3 regions of the Anaerotignum propionicum DSM 1682 genome follow, and region 3 is predicted to be linked to each of the others. Evidence: riboswitches for the same ligand, from Rfam matches in the RefSeq annotation. Region 3 holds a riboswitch; each other region holds the start of a gene.
What was found. A riboswitch is a leader RNA that binds a small molecule or an ion and turns the genes downstream of it on or off. The one in region 3 is predicted to bind thiamine pyrophosphate.
Positions count from the first base shown of each region.

Region 1 (4,227 bases), 190 kb from region 3:
CCGAAAAAAGAGACTAAAGTTACGCATAAGGAAACAGTGAAAGGGAAGGATAAAAAAGAGCCTGAAAAAGAGGAATTAGGTTTTTTTGCAAAAAAAGCAAAAAAACAGGCAGAAAAAGCTAAAAATAAATTACAAAACCAAAAAAAATAATTGTTCTAACGCCTAGAATAGGGTATGATAGATAGGAAAAAAGATTTATTTGAGGAGGTACTGAATATGAGTGACAAATGCGGATGCGGATGTGGATGCGATCACGAACATGACCACGAACACGAAGAAATGGGATTGGAAACAATGTTTTTAACATTGGATGATGATACTGAATTGGAATGCGGCATTCTGGGTGTATTTGAGGTTGAAGGTGTGGAGGACAAGCAGTTTATTGCCTTAATGCCTTTGGAAGATGAAACCGTATTACTGTACGAATACAAAGAAGTTGGTGAAGAGATCGAGTTGGAGGTCATCGAAGAAGATGAATTGTTCGACAAGGTTTCTGCCGCATTTAATGACTTATTTGAGGACGAAGACGAAGAATAAAATGAGATAAAATTCCTCAGAAGGGGTGTCGGCTTAGCCGGCACCCTAGACTTTATCTGAAATTTAGCACGAAGGGAGATATTTTGATATTTTTTATAAAAAAATACTCCCATCGTCTTTACTAGGAGGTAATAAAATGTTTGCAAAAAGAATGGTGTTGGCAACGCTGGGAGCAATATTGAGTTCTGCTTTTTCCTTGACGGCATTTGCAGGATGGCAGGATGGAAACCCTTTGGTTGCCCACGCGTTGGGTGAATCCCGAGGTAAAATTGAAACAAATGCAAAGGAAGCCTTTTTGGAGTCGTGGGGAAGTGGATTTCGTGCCATGGAAGTAGACTTTACCTATACTTCTGACGGAGTTTTGGTTGCCCGCCATGATTTTGAAGCTGATGGCTCTTATTACCGCTTGGAACAGGAGGCGAAGGCACCCTTAGTGATGGATCGAAATACGTTTCAAAGCAGTAAAATTTGCTTTGACCAGACACCGCTGACCGCTGTGGATGTATTAAGCTTAATGGTGGAATATCCAGATGTTTATTTAATTACAGACACAAAGGATACAGATAAGGCCACTGTGGAAAAGCAATTTAAGGATTTGAAGCAAATTGCGGAGGCTATGGAACAGCCTCAAATTTTGAATCGGATTATTCCCCAGATTTATAACGAAGAAATGTATGATTGGGTGAAGGAGATTTATCCTTTCCAAGAATGGATTTATACACTCTATTTAAATTATTATCCCGATTATCCCAAAATTGCAGAATTTTGCGAAGCAAAGGGTATTGGCACAGTAACCATTGAGAATGCCCGTGTCACAAAGGACGTGATTGATACCCTTCATGCAAAGGGAATCAAAGTTTATGCCCATACCATTAACCGTTATAAGCAGTTTCAAGATTTATTGGCTTTGGAGGTAGACGGAATTTATACCGACCGCATCAAACCTTATGAATTAAAGTGGATTGGCCTTTCCGATAGCCGAAAGGTGGAGAATAAAATTGTCACCTTGGGAAATGGGGAAGTTACTTTAGATACCCTTAAAATTTTCAACGAGGACTATGTACCTTTACGTCAACTTGCAACCCTTGGGAAGAAATTTGATGTACAGTTGGATAGGCAAAATGGTAATCTGAATCTAACCTCAGGAAGGTCATTTTCATCTTTGGGAAATGAACTTCTGATGAATTACAGTGGAAATTTAATTATGGAAAAAACAAAGTTCCGTTTATTCTATAATAATAATGAAACAAAAATCTATCCTATTTTGGTGGATGGTGAGGTGTATGTGCCTTTGACCGCAATGACTCAACTTTTGGGCTTGGGTACATAAAGAAGGATACCCTTGACAAGGGGTGTAAAACGTGCTACTTTGTAATGGAAACGAATCATATTTTTGCTGGGGGTGCCGTGTTCGGCTGAGAATCAAGCAAGCAGCTTGTTACCCTTTCTACCTGATCTGGATTATACCAGCGTAGGGAAGCGTTATACTTCAAAATCAGGCGCAGCAAACGAGAAATCGTGGCTGCGCTTTTTTATGAAAAATACCTTGTTTTCTCGGGACGCTTTCTGGATGGGAAAGTCTTGTATCGGGATAGAAACCCTTGGTCACACTATAAAAAGGAGAGAATCTATCATGAAAACAAGAAAGCTTACAATTTCAGCAATGTTTATCGCCATTGGTGTACTGGCAGGGAACTTGATTTACATACCTGTTGGGGCCTCTAAGTGCTTCCCTATTCAGCATACGCTGAATATTTTGGCTGCTGTCCTCTTAGGCCCTGCTTATGGTGTGGTAAATGCTTTTTGTATTTCCTTGCTCAGAAATTTTATGGGAACAGGATCTTTATTGGCATTCCCGGGCAGCATGGTTGGGGCACTATTGGCAGGATACATATATAAATTAACCAAAAACAATTATTTAACGGCGGTGGCAGAAGTATTTGGTACAGGGGTTTTAGGCGGACTTTTGGCAGTACCCATTGCTATTTTTACTATGGGAAAAGCAGTAGGTGCATTGGCTTACGTTCCTGCTTTTTTACTAAGCTCCTTCGGGGGTAGTATAGTGGCAGTTTTACTATTGCAATCCGCTTATTTTGTAAAGACAGTCTCAAAAACATCTTAATCTTTTGGAGGTTGATAGAATGAAGCACGTTTTAACAATAGCAGGCTCGGATACTTGTGGGGGCGCAGGCATACAGGCAGATTTGAAAACTTTTTCGGCTTTAGGAACCTATGGCATGAGTGTCATTACAGCGGTGACGGTGCAGAATACCCAAGGGGTTTTTGGCTGCCAGGACATTACCCCTGAGATTATTCGGGGGCAGATAGATGCTATTTATTCTGATATCGCTGTGAGTGCTGTGAAAATAGGGATGGTATCTCAAATTGAGACCATTCATGCCATTGCCGACAAACTACTGGAGCACCAAGCAAAAAATATTGTGGTTGACCCTGTTATGATTTCGAAAAGCGGCTTTGATTTGATGCAACCCGAAGCGAAGGATACGTTGATTCAGCGTTTGATTCCCTTGGCCTATGTGGTAACACCAAACCTTCCCGAGGCAGAGGTAATTACAGGCATGAAAATTGACGATTTATCCTCTATGGAGGTGGCGGCAAGAAAAATTTTTGCCATGGGGGCAAAAAATGTATTAATCAAAGGTGGTCACTTAGAGTACGATGCCACAGATTTATTGTTTGATGGAGAAAAAATTACTCTGTTACATTCAGACCGTATTGAAACGAAAAATACTCATGGCACAGGTTGTACCTTATCCTCTGCCATTGCAGCAAATTTGGCGAAGGGGAAAAGTGTTGAGGAGGCAGTGGAGACTGCCAAAAAATATATTACCGTGGCAATTGAACATAGCTTAGAAATCGGCAAGGGTGTGGGCCCAACAAACCACTTTTATGAGCTGTACAACAAAGCGGGGATTTGGGACGAAGTGAAAGACTGAAAAAGTGTGTAAGGCATAGGGAAAAAGGCAATTGAAAAATAGGCATAGAAGATATCTGATAAACCGAAGCATCTTCTTTTATTACCTATTATTTTTTAACAGGGTTAGTACGATCAATATTACCATGGCTATGTCTGTGATAGGTAAAGCGATGGTTATGCTTTTGTGCTCCATAAATTTGGTGACAAGTAGTATTGCAATTGTTGTAAGGAGTAGTACTGATTTTATTTTTTCTCTGGTCATAGGATTACCTCGCTAAAATGAATGTATCTAAATTATAACATAGGATTTGTCTTTTACAATTTAAATCATTACACATTTTCTCTTTGGGGGAAATAAGGGCGTGGCTGAACAAAAGCCACGCCCTAAGTGTTATTTGTTACCAATAGGCGTATTAATAGAATTTTCATTGTTTTTTTTCCCATAGAGGAATATAATGAAAAAACGACTGTGACGATTTTTGTAGAAAGGACGTTTTTCCCCTTATGGATAAGAAATTATGGAGGTTGTATTTTAAAACATTATTGTTTACCTTGATGGGACTTTGCGGGGTATTGGCAATTTTGTACGGAATTTTCATGTACATGGTTGGAGGATTAAACCGCCAAAGCGTAGATGAAAGTTCTCTTTCGGTAAATGAGAACTTAAGTGTATATGGGAATCAGGGAATTATGAATATTGCATTATATGGCATTGATTCTCAGAATAAAGAGAACAAAGGGCGCTCGGATGC
Region 1 covers NZ_CP014223.1:3,019,155-3,023,381, reverse strand. The annotation lists gene CPRO_RS14275 (DEAD/DEAH box helicase) at 1-40, shown strand, start outside; gene CPRO_RS14270 (DUF1292 domain-containing protein) at 217-537, shown strand; gene CPRO_RS14265 (glycerophosphodiester phosphodiesterase family protein) at 674-1,867, shown strand; TPP riboswitch at 1,926-2,032, shown strand; gene thiW (energy coupling factor transporter S component ThiW) at 2,171-2,659, shown strand; gene thiD (bifunctional hydroxymethylpyrimidine kinase/phosphomethylpyrimidine kinase) at 2,679-3,494, shown strand; gene CPRO_RS14250 (LCP family protein) at 3,980-4,227, shown strand, end outside.
Region 1: it holds a riboswitch for thiamine pyrophosphate, as region 3 does, so the genes downstream of both, thiW (energy coupling factor transporter S component ThiW) here and tenA (thiaminase II) in region 3, are expected to answer to the same signal.

Region 2 (4,227 bases), 1.6 Mb from region 3:
GTGCCTTTCCGGATGTAACGATGGAATATCGCAGAACTCCGTTTATATCATTGTATTTTGCCTCAGTCAAAAGGGTATCTGTACTCAACATAGAGTATGACTGAATCTTTGTGTGATAGTGGGCGGACTGGGCGCAAAATTTACAGTCCTCTGAACAACGACCGCTTTTTCCATTGATAATGGTGCAAATATCAAAGGCAGAACCACAAAAATGAATGCGAATCTCATTTGCGGCTTGGCACAACTCTTCCAGTGGAGCATCATAGAGAGCCAGTGCTTCTTTTTTGGTTATGAGAGAGTTATTGAACACCTTTTCCTTTAATTCTGAAATGTACTCCATTTTATACCTCCAATTTTAGATTATGTAAAACAGGGATTAGCCTTTTGGCCAATATTGCAGCTAGAATGCAAAGCACGATGTCCCCCGGAACTGCAAGAAGGAAACAATATAGAAACAGAGGCCATAGGCCAATACCTGTACCTAGATAAAATGTGCTTATCAACCAATAATAAGCCATTCCAAAAAGATAAACGATAAAAAGACCTATAAAGTTAGCGATAAGCAGCCTTTTAAACGAAGGGATGGGGGAGTCTCTCCCAACCTTTCCGATAACAAGCGTACTGACGCAAAAACCAATTAAATATCCGAAGCTGGGTTTGAGAATATAAGCCAAACCGCCACCCTCTGCGAATATGGGCAGTCCCAAAAGACCCAGAATGATGTAAAGAAGGACGCTGATAGAACCGCGTTTTCCCCCTAATAATAGCCCCGCCAGCATTGTAAAGAGGAATTGTAGCGTGAATGGTACCATGGGAACTGGGATACGTATGAATGCCCCAATGGCAGTCAGAGATGTGAAAATGGCACACAGAATCATAGATTTTATTGAGAACTGTTTTTTTATCATTAAGATGCTCCTTCAAATTTTTTATGATGCTAGTCAATTTCTCTACGTAATTCAGATTTCAACGTTGAAATTTTTCATTTCTTTCTATGGAGAAATTAGATTGGTGATTTGGGTGACGCAGCTACCTCTTGCAAAAGTTAGTTATTGGAAAAAGTATAATAAGAACAGTTGCTATTGTCAACTTAATGAATTAAAAAGGTTTACAATAAATTTTGTAGTCTATGCTGAGAGATTTCACATATAGGATGATGTTAACTCAATTAGATGACATGAAAAACAATTTGGTTTATAGATTCATTAAATCTGGATTCTGAAATATCTGTGAAAACTCCGAAAGTTGTGGCCTTTCAAATTTTCTCGTCACTCCAACGAATGTTTCTTTCTTTTATCTAAGGTTGGTGGTACATAAGGTGAAATGGTTTTCGTTGTATTCACCAACTTTCATCAGAAATTATTATGAAATAAAAAAATTTAATATTTTTCTTGCGAAATGCTATATATCGTAGTATTATTGTGAATAACAATTAAATAAGGGGAGCTTGAGGGTGTTTACATCCAAACAGGCTGAGAGGAAGGTATGACCTTCGACCCATTAACCTGATTTGGATAATGCCAACGTAGGGACGACTGAGTTTAAATTTTATGGGAAGTTGCCAATCAGGTAACTTCCCATTTTTAATTTATTTTTATTAAGGAGGTTTTAAGCCATGGTAAAAATCAATGGAACATTCCATGAAGTTGTAGGAAAGACTCTGATGGAGTATTTGTCTACGACAAGCTATGATTCCAAACGGATTGCCGTTGAAAGAAATGGTGAAATCGTTCCCAAAGGGAGTTATGGCACAGTTGAGTTAAAAAAGGGTGATGTGATTGAAGTTGTTAGTTTTGTAGGAGGTGGTTGAATTGAACGGCATTCCAACAAAGGATGAAATGCGGCAGGCTCTTGATAATCGAAATGGAAGGAACCTGCAGGATAAATTTGCAAGAGCAACCGTTGCAATCTGTGGGCTTGGAGGACTTGGCTCAAATATCGCCGTCTCTCTTGCTCGTGCAGGGGTGGGTAAGCTGATTTTGATTGATTTTGATGAAGTGGATATTACCAACCTTCACCGCCAGCAATATAAAGCATCTCAAATTGGGTGTTTCAAAACCAAAGCCCTTGCTGACAATTTAAAGGAAATTTCGCCGTATCTTGCTATTACAACCTATACCCAACGAATTGACGAAAATAATTTTCAGGAGTTATTGCAGGGGGCAGATATCATTTGCGAAGCCTTTGATGTAGCCGAAGCAAAAGCTCTGTTGGTAAACGGTGTGCTGGAAAAGATGCCGGAGAAATATCTGATTGCAGCTTCCGGAATGGCTGGGATTGATTCAGCAAATAACATTCATACAAGAAGGGTAACAAACTGTTTTTATCTCTGCGGAGATGAAGTCAGCGATGTGGCTGATAATATTGGACTTTTTTCCTCCCGTGTTATGTTATGTGCCGCACATCAGGCTCATATGGTTCTGCGTATTCTTGGAGGAAAATTTGAAGTTTAAAATTGAGAAAGAAGGTATACATAATGCAATCAAACGATAAACTGACCATCGGAGGTAAGGCGTTTCAATCCAGATTCATTCTGGGTTCCGGCAAGTATTCTTTAAATTTAATCGAAGCGGCTGTAAAAGATGCCGGTGCGGAAATCATTACCCTTGCCGTTCGCCGTGCCAACACCAAGGAACAGGAAAATATCTTAGACTTCATTCCGGAGGGCGTTACGCTATTGCCCAATACCTCGGGAGCTAGAAATGCCCAGGAAGCGGTGCGTATTGCCAGACTTGCAAGAGAACTGGGATGTGGAAATTTTGTGAAAATCGAAATTATGCGAGACTCCAAATATCTGTTGCCCGATAATCAGGAGACAATCAAGGCCACAGAGATTCTTGCAAAAGAAGGATTTGTGGTTATGCCTTATATGTATCCGGATTTAAATGTAGCAAGAGATTTGGTGAATGCCGGTGCTGCTTCCATTATGCCCTTGGGTTCGCCCATTGGCTCCAACAAAGGACTTGTAACAAAAGAGTTTATTCAGATTCTAATTGAAGAAATTGACCTTCCCATCATTGTTGACGCTGGCATAGGCAGACCCTCTCAGGCTTGCGAGGCAATGGAAATGGGCGCCGCTGCAATTATGGCGAATACTGCCCTTGCCACAGCGGGTAATCTCCCCATGATGGCATCTGCATTTCGACAGGCAATCGAAGCAGGACGCAAGGCGTATCTCTCCGGTCTTGGCAGAGTCCTTGTACGAGGGGCATCTCCTTCCGATCCACTGACGGGTTTCCTACATAACTAGGAGGTAATTTTATGGAAAATCAATTTTTTGTAGATTCAGAGCATTTGTCTGAATCTGCCCTTGAAAAGAAACATTTGTTGGAAACTGATCCATCTTATCGTAAAAACCACATGGAGTATTTACCCGGGATGGAGCAAATTCAGTCCGACATCTGCAAAGATGTTATGACTCAGATGCATTCCTATGATTACACCCAATATACTGCATTTGATGTAAAAACGGCGCTAGAGCATGAGACTTGCTCCCTGGATGATTTCAAGGCTTTGCTATCCCCAGCGGCAGAGCCATTCCTTGAGGAGTTAGCTCAAAAAGCAAGACTGGAAAGCAGCAAGCATTTTGGTAATACAGTGTATCTTTTTACGCCACTTTATGTTGCAAATTATTGCGAGAACTATTGTGTTTATTGCGGTTTCAACTGCTACAATCACATCAAACGAGTAAAATTGACTATGGAGCAGATTGAGCATGAGATGAAGGTGATTGCAGAAAGTGGGATGGAGGAAATTCTGATTCTTACTGGGGAAAGTCGTAGTCAGAGTGATGTGGCCTATATTGGTGAGGCATGCAAATTGGCACGAAAATTTTTCCGTATGGTTGGGCTGGAAATCTATCCCGTTAATACTGACGAATATAGATATCTTCATCAATGTGGCGCTGACTACGTGACTGTGTTTCAGGAAACCTATGACCCAGAGAAATACGAAACCATTCATCTTTGTGGGCATAAGCGTGTTTGGCCATATCGTTTTGATGCCCAAGAACGTGCCCTTAGAGGGGGTATGCGGGGCGTGGGATTCTCTGCTTTGCTGGGTCTTTCGGATTTTAGAAAGGATGCCCTTGCCAGCGCACTTCATGTGTATTATTTACAAAGAAAATATCCTCAGGCAGAGATGTCTCTATCTTGCCCAAGACTTCGACCCATCATCAATAACGATAAGATTAATCCTATGGATGTGGGTGAAAAACAACTCTGTCAA
Region 2 covers NZ_CP014223.1:1,649,047-1,653,273, reverse strand. The annotation lists gene bioB (biotin synthase BioB) at 1-340, opposite strand, end outside; gene CPRO_RS07770 (biotin transporter BioY) at 342-908, opposite strand; TPP riboswitch at 1,430-1,550, shown strand; gene thiS (sulfur carrier protein ThiS) at 1,616-1,810, shown strand; gene thiF (thiamine biosynthesis protein ThiF) at 1,803-2,453, shown strand; gene CPRO_RS07755 (thiazole synthase) at 2,477-3,250, shown strand; gene thiH (2-iminoacetate synthase ThiH) at 3,262-4,227, shown strand, end outside.
Region 2: it holds a riboswitch for thiamine pyrophosphate, as region 3 does, so the genes downstream of both, thiS (sulfur carrier protein ThiS) here and tenA (thiaminase II) in region 3, are expected to answer to the same signal.

Region 3 (4,227 bases):
GTGGGTATGGTCTGGGACGCCACAATCACGGGATATAGTGCCTTTTCCAGCTTTGGGTTCCAATCCATAGCGATGGCCAGCAATAACCCAAGAACTACGGAAATTAGAAGTCCAAGAGCAGTAATTCCCATGGTTGCAGGCAAATGCACCGTAAACAGAGGCACTCTCAGCTCCCAAAGGCGTACTAAAATACCTGTAGGCGAGGGTAATATGTAAGCCGCATCAATTCCCATGGCAACACCTTGCCAAAGCATTAATAAAATCAGCACCAACAGCGCAGAAGGCATGTTTTTTTTCATAAGCTCACACTCCTTCTCAGCTTTCCAATGAGACTTTCTTTTAATTCTACAATCTCCGCCTTTTTCAAATCCTCACGATTTCTGGGATAGTCCAAGGGTACTTCAATGCATTCCATTTCCGTAAATGGTCTGGAATCCTGTATGATATAAACTCTCTTTGCCAAAAAAATGGCCTCCTCCACATCATGGGTGATAAACAAAATCGTTTTATGATAATGCACCCACTGCTGTAACAACCACTCCTGCATTTCTACTCTTGTGAGGTAATCCAGCGCGCTAAAGGGCTCATCCAACAAAAGCATATCTGCCCCTGAAAGGAGGGTTCTTGCGAAAGCCGCTCTCTGCTTCATTCCCCCCGATAAATCCTTAGGAAATTTTTTGGCATACTCCAGCAACCCAACCTGAGCCAAAACCTTCTCTGTCCTTCTGCCCTGCTCTTCTACAGATACCTTTGCAAGCTCCATGGGAAGGCAGACATTTTTCTCAATACTGCGCCATGGGAAAAGCAAGTCTTTTTGGGGCATAAAGGCACTATAGTTCTTTATGGTTTCAATCGGTCTTTCGTCTACCAAAATTTTTCCTTCGTCGGGTTTTTCTAGTCCATTTATCAAACGAAAAATGGTGCTTTTTCCACATCCACTGGCGCCGATGATTGCCACCAACTCACCATTTTCCACTTGGAAAGACAATTTCTCCATCATTCCCAACTCATCCTCTGGATATCGAAAGGATACTCCTTCAAACCGCAGCATCACGCCACACTCCTTTTTAGTCCCCCATGTTCATATGGTAGGCCATCTCCCAAAAATCTCTTTCGTATCGGCAACAATTTAAAAATATTTCTTTTAAATATGCTTCCTTTTTTGCAGAAATATCTGCTCCAAATTCATTCACAGCGTCTATAATTTCTTCCACACCACGAACGTATTCCTCGGATGAATAGCCTCTGACCCATTCACCATAAAGGGGATGCTCCATAGCACCGGGGATATTTTTGTGATGCTCTCCTATCATTTGATAGCTCCATGCGCAGGATAATACCGCTGCTAGTACATCCAAAATATCTCCCTTAAAAGCAACCTCCAGCATATAAGAGGTATAGGACTGATTGGCCAATGCCGTTTTTGTTTTGGCAACCTCCTCCTCGGTAATGCCCAAACGATTCATATAAATCTTATGTACATCCATTTCTCCATCCAGCGTGTCATGCACCATACAGGCAAAACGGCGCATAAGCCCTTCATCTTCAGCCTTTACAACACCCAAAGCAAAAACCTTTGCATATTGCAGTAAATAGCGGTAATCCTGCACCATATAAAAGCGGAAACGGTCCTCCCGCAAAGTGCCTTCTCCTAACTCCTTTACAAAGGGCTGTTCCAAATATCCATTCCAAATATATTTAACTTCTTCATACAACCTATCTGTTAATTTCATTTCCCTCCACCTTTCTAGTTCATTTTTGCAGGGCAAAGCCTATTCTTGCTTTTTCATCTGCCCTGCCATTGCATTACCTTGGTTCTTAAGGCTTACAAAAATCAATTTATCCATTGTTTGAGATTATCCGTCATCCTCCAATTGGATGAAAAGACTCCGATTTACAAAATAAAAAAAGTCTCTCCCCAATTGGGAAAGACCTTGCGCTTTCAAATATAAATTGCTTCCCTCCGTTGGTTCTAACCACATCAAGTTCAAAGGGTTGGAAAACGAATTCCTCTCAGCTTCAACGAATCAAAGCACCCCCAGCCTTATTTATTCAGTTGTATTGTACCAGTATAGTATAAATTTACAATCTTGTAAATAAAATTATCTTCGGTTTTGAAAAATAAGCAAAACGAAAGATTTGGAAAAGCTATTATTTTGCAAAACAGCCGAAAATTTGGTCTAAAAAAGCCTTTTATTTTCTTCCGTCGCCCGATTGAATATTGCATATAAATCCGTTATACTTTAGGCTGTATACAAAAAGATTACTCCCCCTTTACGAAAAGAGGTATTTATATGATGGATGATAATTTACTTTTAAAATTTGCTTTGGATGCGGGAGAGCTTATGCTTGCCAGCGGTGGCGAGACCCATCGGGTGCAGGATACTATGCATCGTATCTTATCGGTCAGTCACTCCACAGGAGTGGAGGCTCTGGCAATGAGCACGTTTTTGATTGTCAGCATCCCAAGTAAAAAATCAGGCTCTCTTACCTTAACCCGAGGGGTATATAATCGTTCTGTAAACTTTGGAAAAATTTGCTCTGTCAATGAAATCTCAAGAGCCTTTGTTTCAAGGCAGATTACCTTGAAGGAAGCAGCGAAACGGTTAGAAAAAATCAGTCATACCTCTGCCTATCGCCCAATTTCCCGTATTATCAGCTCTGGTGTTGCCTGCGGGGGGTTCACTCTGGTTTTAAATGGCAAATTGATTGACGCCCTAGCCGCCTTTTTGTTTGGTATTCTCATTGGTATTTTAATCAATCATAGCGGAAAAACAAAATTGCCCAGTTTTTTCACCTGTCTCATTGGCGGGTTTATTGCCGGGGCGGGTTCCGTTATTTTTCAAAGATTCGTACCCTCAGCGGGAACAGATATGATTATTATTGGCAGCATCATGCCTATGCTGCCCGGCATGACAATGACCAACAGCATTCGGGACATCATGGAAGGACACTATATCAGCGGCACCTCCAAGATGGCAGAAGCTTTATTGATTGCCTTCGCCATTGCCGGAGGCGTTGGCTTTGGCATCACCACAATGGGGCACTAAGGAGGAGAAAAAATGGCGTTTCATATTATATTATTCCAAAGCTTTATGTCCTTTTGCGCTTGTGTTGCCTTTTCCGTTGTTTTTAATGCACCAAAAAAGGAATTGGTTTACTGCGGTATCTCAGGTTTTCTGGGGTGGTTTTTCTATGCTGTCCTATCGGTATACATCAGTCCTACTATGGCCACCTTGGTTTCCTCTGCATTGGTTACGGCGTTCTCTCGTTTTGCCTCCTATCACAGGCAAGCGCCCTCTACCTTATATCATATTCCAGGGATCATGCCCATGGTTCCCGGTACTGTGGTCTACAACACCATGGCTACAGCCTTAGGGGGTATGATTTTGGAAACCTATTCTAACATTTTACTAGGATTAAAGCTGGCGGGAGCCATTGGAGCTGGGTCAATCTTAATTTTGGCGCTACCCTACTCCTTTTTTGAGATTATTCCAAGACGAAAAAAGAAGGTCAAGGCATAACTAAGGTCAAGACCTCGAACTTCCAGAAGATATAAAGGCCAAGACCCCGAGGGCTTTGCCCTCGAACTCCTACAAGGGTTTCACCCTTGACCCATTATTTAAGGGGCAGACGATGTCTGCCCTTTTGTTCTTTAAAATTAAATAATATTATTACTTTATTTTTAAAAAAAGAAAAAACCGCATGTATATGCGGTTTTTATAAACTTTTTGGTCTTGCTTTTTTCAAAAAGCAAGTGGGGTTTGGGGCAAAGCCCAAGGTCTTACAACTCACGCCTACCCTCTAAAGCACGGGATAGGGTAATTTCATCAACATACTCTAAGTCTCCGCCTACGGGTACGCCGTTGGCAATTCTGGTAACCATAACGCCTAAAGGCTTTAAAAGCTTGCTGATGTACATGGCAGTAGCCTCCCCCTCCACATTGGGGTTTGTAGCAAGAATAACCTCTCTCACCGTATCATCCATGCGGGTAACAAGCTCCTTAATGCGGATATCCTGAGGCGTCACCCCTGTCATAGGCGAAATTGCTCCATGCAAAACATGGTATACTCCATGGAACTCCTTGGTACGCTCGTAAGCCGCCATATCCCGTGGATCCTCTACAACCATAATCACACTGTGGTCTCTTTTTAAATTTGCACAGATAGGACAAAGCTCCTCCTCCGTCAAATTACAGCAAACGGAACAGTAACGCACCTTATCTC
Region 3 covers NZ_CP014223.1:86,261-90,487, reverse strand. The annotation lists gene CPRO_RS00415 (ABC transporter permease) at 1-299, opposite strand, end outside; gene CPRO_RS00410 (ABC transporter ATP-binding protein) at 296-1,051, opposite strand; gene tenA (thiaminase II) at 1,068-1,733, opposite strand; TPP riboswitch at 1,942-2,050, opposite strand; gene CPRO_RS00400 (threonine/serine exporter family protein) at 2,295-3,050, shown strand; gene CPRO_RS00395 (threonine/serine exporter family protein) at 3,063-3,524, shown strand; gene recR (recombination mediator RecR) at 3,785-4,227, opposite strand, start outside.